DNA from 2 places in the Enterobacter sp. PL_is379 genome. Region 2 is predicted to be linked to the other one. Evidence: predicted binding sites of a transcription regulator. Region 2 holds the regulator's gene; the other holds the start of a gene.
The links. Region 2 encodes sigma-54, which starts transcription at its own class of promoters, with help from an activator protein. Its sites were predicted from a motif close to GTTGGCACANNTTTCGCTNT; they were not measured.
Positions count from the first base shown of each region.

Region 1 (3,405 bases), on a different contig from region 2:
CGTCAGGAACACGCCGAACAGCGCCATGATCTCCGCCATCACCACCAGCGCGCCGAGGTTGCTGGCGATAACGGTACAGACCGCCGTCGCCATCAGCAGATTGACCAGCAGGCCGTTGGCTTTAGCGTGCGGGTGGCGGTGCCAGTCGATATTGAACAGGCTGATAAACAGCCCGCACAGACCAAACGTCACCAGCCAGATGGCGTTCAGGGGCGTGATCTCAACGGTGTGCCGAATCAGCGGCATCACGGTTTCTGCGGACTGGCCGCCGAGCAGGACAACGCCGCCTGCCGCCAGCGTCATCAGGCTAGCTACCGCCCCGCCAATCCCGGCGATCGCGCCGCTCAGGGTTTTATGGAATGAGAAGATCAGCGCCAGAACAGCGGCGGCAGTAAAACAGGCTACCGCGCTGGTAATCATCATTGCCGCGTTCATTTCGCCCCCTCGTTAAGCGCCTGTAGCAGAGAAAGGTCGCCAAAATCACTGTTGATGGTCAGCTCGCGTTTACGCTTGCTGGTACGGGCGATGTCGCGAATGTTAACCAGAATCAATGCCTTAGTCGGGCAGGTGCGCACGCAGGCCGGACCCTGCTCATCGAAGCTGCACAGGTCGCACTTCACCGCCACGGCGCGGATGCCGGGCACCCAGTCCAGCAGCGTGCTTACGCGTGCCGGAGCCGGTGGCGCAGGCGGGGCTTTTGGCGAGTTAGCGTTCGCCGGAATGTGCAGCGGACGGCTGCCGGAAAATTCAATCGCGCCAAACGGGCAGGCGATGCCGCACAGCTTGCAGCTTACGCACAGGCTTTCGTTCAGCTGGACAGCGCCATCAACACGGGTGATGGCATTCACTGGGCAGACACCCGCGCAGGGAGCATCTTCGCAGTGATGGCAGAGCTGCGGGGCAGACTCTTTTTCATTACGCATGACGTGCAGGCGCGGCATGGACTGCAGCCCATGCAGGCGATGCGTTTCCGAACACGCCGCCTCACAGGTTCGACAGCCAATACAGACCGTCGAGTCGGCAATTACAAAACGGTTCACCGGGTCATCCTCTGGTGATAGTCATTTTTGACGAAAAACTGTCTTGTCGACACTTCTCGACACGCAAGGGTCAGGCCACGTTCGCTGAGGCATTTCCGTCCATCAGCTGCTTCAGGTTGACCGGGAGATCGCGTTCAACGGCGGCGTACAGGCCGTTATAGACCGGCGCGATTTTTTCCAGATAGTGCTCCAGCACCTGCTGGCGATCGCGGTTGCTGACGTGGCCGTCCACCATGCCGTCGGCCATCAGCTGCGCCTTCGCAATACACTGTTTTTCGCCGTCTTTTGTCTCGAGGTGGTACTCAATGGTGTGGCTGTTGAAGTTATCCGCCAGGGTCACGTTAATGGTGAAATGGCCGAACAGGACAAAGCTCATATCCCCCTGTGCCGCGCAGCTCATCGCGTGGTGAAGACGCGCTTTCGAGAGGGTAATGCCCTGAACCAGCGAGTTGCAGTAAAGGTGCCACTGGTCCTGCAGCTGCTGATGACGCTGCGCGATGTAATCCGCTTTTTCGCTGATTTCCCAAATAGTCATAGAAGGTATCCGTTTAATGGAGATAGCGGCTGTTAAGCAGATTCCATGCCAGTTTTTATCAATATGATTTTTAATGGATTTAATTGCAAAACCGCTGTCAACGCCGCGGTGTCGACGTGTCATTTCGACAGCGTTGACATCGTCACGCCTTAACAAAAATCAAGCTGGCACCGTTATTGCATTCAATGGCGCAATTCACTGAGGAGGCGTCATGCACGAAATCACCCTCTGCCAGCGGGCTCTGGAACTTATCGAGCAGCAGGCAGTGCAAAACCACGCGAAACGCGTTACCGGCGTCTGGCTGAAGGTCGGGGCGTTTTCCTGCGTCGAGACCAGCGCCCTGAATTTCTGTTTTGAACTGGTGTGCCGCGGCACGCTGGCGGAAGGCTGCGAACTGCATATTGAAGAGCAGCAGGCGGAATGCTGGTGCGAGCAGTGCCAGCAGTACGTCACCCTGCTGTCATCAAAGGTTCAGCGCTGTCCGCAGTGTCAGAGCACCGGTCTTCGCATCGTGGCGGATGACGGCATGCAGATCCAACGTCTCGAAATCGAGAAGGAGTAAAGTATGTGTAGTACCTGCGGTTGCGCCGAAGGCAACCTGTATATAGAAGGGGATGAACATCGCCCCCATTCCGCGTTTCGCTCCGCGCCCTTTTCTCCTGCCCCACGCCCTTCTGCGGCACTGACCGGTATCACCTTCGCTCCACAGCGCTCCGATGCGGGCGATCTGCACTACGGCCACGGGGAGGCGGGGACCCACGCACCGGGCATCAGCCAGCGCCAGATGCTGGAGGTGGAAATCAACGTGCTGGACAAAAATAATCAGATAGCCGCCCGCAACCGCGTCCGCTTTGCCACCCGCAAACAGCTGGTGCTGAATCTGGTCTCCAGCCCCGGCTCCGGCAAAACCACGCTGTTAACGGAAACGCTCAAACGCCTGAACGGGCGCGTCTCCTGCGCGGTGATTGAAGGCGACCAGCAAACCGTTAACGACGCGGCGCGTATTCGCGAAACCGGCACCCCGGCGATTCAGGTTAATACCGGCAAAGGCTGCCACCTGGATGCACAGATGATTGCCGACGCCGCCCCGCGTCTGCCGCTGGCGGATGATGGCATTCTGTTTATTGAAAACGTCGGCAACCTGGTCTGCCCGGCGAGCTTCGACCTGGGCGAACGGCACAAGGTGGCGGTGCTTTCGGTGACCGAAGGCGAAGACAAACCGCTGAAGTACCCGCATATGTTTGCCGCCGCGTCCATCATGCTGCTGAACAAAGTCGACCTGCTGCCGTACCTGAATTTCGACGTGGATAAGTGCCTGGCGTATGCCCGTGAAGTGAATCCAGAGATTGAGATCCTGCTGGTCTCCGCCACGCGCGGTGACGGCATGGACAGTTGGCTACAGTGGCTGGAGAACGAGCGATGTGCATAGGCGTACCTGGGCAAATTTACGCCATCGACGGTAATCAGGCCAAAGTCGAGGTCTGCGGCATCCTGCGCGACGTGGACCTGACGCTGGTGGGCAACACAGATGAAACGGGCGCATCGCGTCTCGGCCAGTGGGTGCTGGTGCACGTGGGGTTCGCCATGAGCGTAATTAACGAAGCGGAAGCCCGCGACACGCTGGATGCGTTGCAGAACATGTTTGACGTGGAGCCTGACGTGGGCGCGCTGCTATACGGCGAGGAGCGGTAATCATGCGTTACGTTGATGAATACCGCGCGCCGGAGCAGGTGCTACAGCTGATCGGCCACCTGAAAACGCGCGCAGCGCTGCTGGACTACACGACAGAAAGACCGCTGCGGATCATGGAGGTGTGCGGCGGGCACACGC
Region 1 is NZ_JBVPGT010000031.1:351,360-354,764, reverse strand. Features, by position in the region: gene hycC (formate hydrogenlyase subunit 3) at 1-435, opposite strand, end outside; gene AC0TOY_RS18160 (4Fe-4S dicluster domain-containing protein) at 432-1,040, opposite strand; gene hycA (formate hydrogenlyase regulator HycA) at 1,111-1,575, opposite strand; gene hypA (hydrogenase maturation nickel metallochaperone HypA) at 1,787-2,137, shown strand; gene hypB (hydrogenase nickel incorporation protein HypB) at 2,141-3,004, shown strand; gene AC0TOY_RS18140 (HypC/HybG/HupF family hydrogenase formation chaperone) at 2,995-3,267, shown strand; gene hypD (hydrogenase formation protein HypD) at 3,270-3,405, shown strand, end outside.
Region 1: a site for sigma-54 is predicted at 1,739-1,758, ahead of hypA (hydrogenase maturation nickel metallochaperone HypA). Genes of this name have one in related genera too.

Region 2 (3,405 bases):
GCCCAGCTGTTTTGCGGCCAGTTCACTGATGATCTCCAGCGCACGTTTTTTGCTCTGGCAGTGAACCGCACTGCGGGTACATTCCTGGTTAAGGACATTGCTCAGTTGAAGAGCGGAATCGTTGTTCATCATAATTTCACCTAAGCGCTAACTGTACAAATGGCCTGTTGTGTTTCACAACAGGCCGTCCTGCACCCGTTAACTGCCCGGACAATTAGTGTTGTTTCAGTTTATCTTTATGTTTATTGAGCTGTCGCGCAAGCTTATCAATTAAGCCGTCGATAGCAGCGTACATGTCTTGCCCTTCCGCACTGGCATGCAGTTCACCCCCGTTAACATGCAGGGTGGCATCCGAGATATGAGTCACTTTCTCCACTTTCAACACAATATAGACCTGATTGATCCTTTCGAAATACTGCTCGAGTTTTGCAAACTTCGCGTTCACAAAGTCGCGTAAAGCCTCAGTAATTTCGACGTTTTGTCCAGTGATGTTGAGCTGCATAGTGTCTTCCTTATCGGTTGTGTCAGACCAGCTGTTTACGCTGGTTGGACGGCGGAATGGATAAAGACTCTCGATACTTCGCAACAGTACGACGTGCCACCATAATACCCTGATCGGACAGCATGGTGGTTAACTTACTGTCGCTTAGTGGCTTCGCGGGATTCTCCGCGGCGATCAACTTCTTCACCAGGGCACGAATGGCCGTTGACGACGCTTCACCGCCGCCCTCGGTATTTACATGGCTGGAGAAGAAATACTTAAGCTCAAAAATACCGCGTGGACTGTGCAGATACTTCTGCGTGGTGACACGGGAAATGGTTGATTCATGCATTTCGACGGCCTGGGCGATATCCGCCAGTACCATCGGTTTCATATACTCTTCGCCCTGCTCAAAGAAGGCCTGCTGCTGTTCGACAATACAGCGGCTGACGCGTAGCAGCGTATCATTTCGGCTCTCCAGACTTTTGATCAGCCATCGCGCTTCCTGCAAATTGCTACGAATATATTGATTGTCGGAGTCGTTACGCACGCTGGTGCACATGGAGGCATACTGCTGGTTGATTTGCAGGCGAGGGATGCTGTCTGAATTCAGTTCAACGACCCAGCGGCCATTGTGTTTTCTGACCAGCACATCCGGGATGACGTACTCGGGCTCGCTGGTCTGGATCGACTGTCCCGGGCGCGGATCGAGCGACTGGATCAGATTCACCGCTTCTTTCAGCACTTCTTCCTTCAGGCGCGTGACGCGCATCAGGGAGCGGAAATCGTGGTTCGCCAGCAGATCCAGATGATCGCTGATGATTAAGCGCGCCTCGTCGAGCCACGGCGTCTCTTTGCTGAACTGAGAAAGCTGGATCAGCAGGCAGTCGCGCAGATCTTTTGCGGCCACGCCTACCGGATCGAAACGCTGGATGCGCTTCAGAACGGCTTCAACTTCCTCAAGCTCTATCTCGTCGTCGCCCATGCTTTCCAGAATATCGTCCAGCGTGACGGTCAAATAGCCGGTGTCGTCAACGGCATCGACAATTGAGGTGGCAATCGCGCGGTCGGTATCGGAGAAGGGAGTGAGCTCCACCTGCCACATCAGGTAATCCTGCAGTGACTGGGTGGTTTCGCCCTGATAGACCGGTAGCTCATCATCCTGGTAGTCTGCACGCGTACCGGAAGGGGTTCCGGCGGTGTAGATTTCATCCCAGCTGGCATCCAGCGGAAGCTCGTCCGGCATCTCTTTTTGTTCGAGTGCATCCGCGGTGTCGAGCGCTTCTGTATCCTGCGATTGCTGGGTATCTACCTCGTCATGAAGATCGGTTTGTTCCAGTAGGGGGTTGCTGTCCAGCGCCTGCTGGAGCTCCTGCTGAAGTTCTAACGTGGACAGTTGCAACAGGCGAATTGCCTGCTGTAGCTGCGGCGTCATCGCCAGTTGTTGGCTGAGCCTTAATTGCAAACCTTGCTTCATGTTCAGAGCATTTTTCTCCGGTTCGGCGTTACGTTACCTCTACCCTATCAGAGTCTGAAGTCTTCCCCAAGATAGACGCGCTTAACATGATCGTCTTCGAGGATCTGCTGTGGCGTACCGTGGGCGATCAGATTGCCCTGGCTCACAATATACGCGCGTTCACACACGGCCAGCGTTTCACGGACGTTGTGGTCGGTGATCAGTACGCCAAGCCCGCTGTCACGCAGGTGTTCAATGATACGTTTAATGTCGATAACCGAGATTGGGTCAACGCCCGCAAACGGTTCATCCAGAAGGATAAACTTCGGGTTTGCGGCCAGCGCACGGGCAATCTCAACACGACGGCGTTCGCCCCCGGAGAGAGCCTGACCGAGGCTGTCGCGCAGATGCTCAATGTGGAACTCTTCCATCAGCTCGTTGGCACGATCCTGACGCTGTTCGCTGGTCAGATCGTTACGAATTTGTAGGACCGCCATCAGGTTATCGTAAACGCTAAGACGACGGAAAATGGAGGCTTCCTGCGGCAGGTAGCCGATCCCGCGACGTGCGCGTGCGTGCAGCGGCAGAAGACTGATGTCTTCATCGTCAATGACAATGTTGCCGGCATCGCGCGGCACAATGCCAACGACCATGTAGAAAGTGGTGGTTTTACCCGCACCGTTAGGGCCAAGCAGCCCTACAATTTCGCCGGAGTTGACGGTCAGACTGACATCTTCTACGACACGGCGGCCCTTATAGGCCTTCGCGAGATTTTTTGCAGTTAATGTTGCCATAACGAATTAGTTACTCTTCTTCTGTGCCGGGGCCTGGCCTTTGCCTTTGTCCTGCAGCTGCGACGGAACCAGTACGGTGGTGACGCGTTTGCCTTTCTCGCTGGAGGCCTGCATTTTTTGCTCTTTTACCAGATAGGTAATCTGGTCGCCGGTAATGTTGCTGTCCAGCTGTTCCAGGTACGCATTACCGGTCAGGATGACCAGGTCCTTCGCCAGCTCATAGTGCATGTGCGTAGCGTGACCTTTCACCGGCTTGCCGTTGTCCTGCATCTGATAGAAGGTGGCCGGGTTACCGTAACCATCAATGATCTCTTTGCCCTGCTCGCCACCCGGACGGGTCACGACCACTTTGTCGGCGTTGATTTTGATGGTGCCCTGAGTCATGACGACGTTACCCGTGAAGGTGACGACGTTGCCCTGCATATCGAGAGACTGGGTATCGGACTCGATATGGATCGGTTGGTCGGTATCGCCCGTTACAGCAAGCGCGGGGAGACTGGTCGCCAGCATCGCGCTGGCGATAATTACTTTAAGGCTGAGTTTGTTTGTTTTGAATTTCATAGGAGGTTCTAACCTTTTCAATCAGCTCGGCGTTTTTGCTGCGTAAGTTCCCGCGCATTCTCAAACCGCTGGAATTAAATGTTGTGCCATACAGTGTGACCAGATCCTGCGAC
Region 2 is NZ_JBVPGT010000024.1:78,983-82,387, forward strand. Features, by position in the region: gene ptsN (PTS IIA-like nitrogen regulatory protein PtsN) at 1-132, opposite strand, end outside; gene hpf (ribosome hibernation promoting factor) at 215-502, opposite strand; gene rpoN (RNA polymerase factor sigma-54) at 525-1,958, opposite strand; gene lptB (LPS export ABC transporter ATP-binding protein) at 2,006-2,731, opposite strand; gene lptA (lipopolysaccharide ABC transporter substrate-binding protein LptA) at 2,738-3,292, opposite strand; gene lptC (LPS export ABC transporter periplasmic protein LptC) at 3,261-3,405, opposite strand, start outside.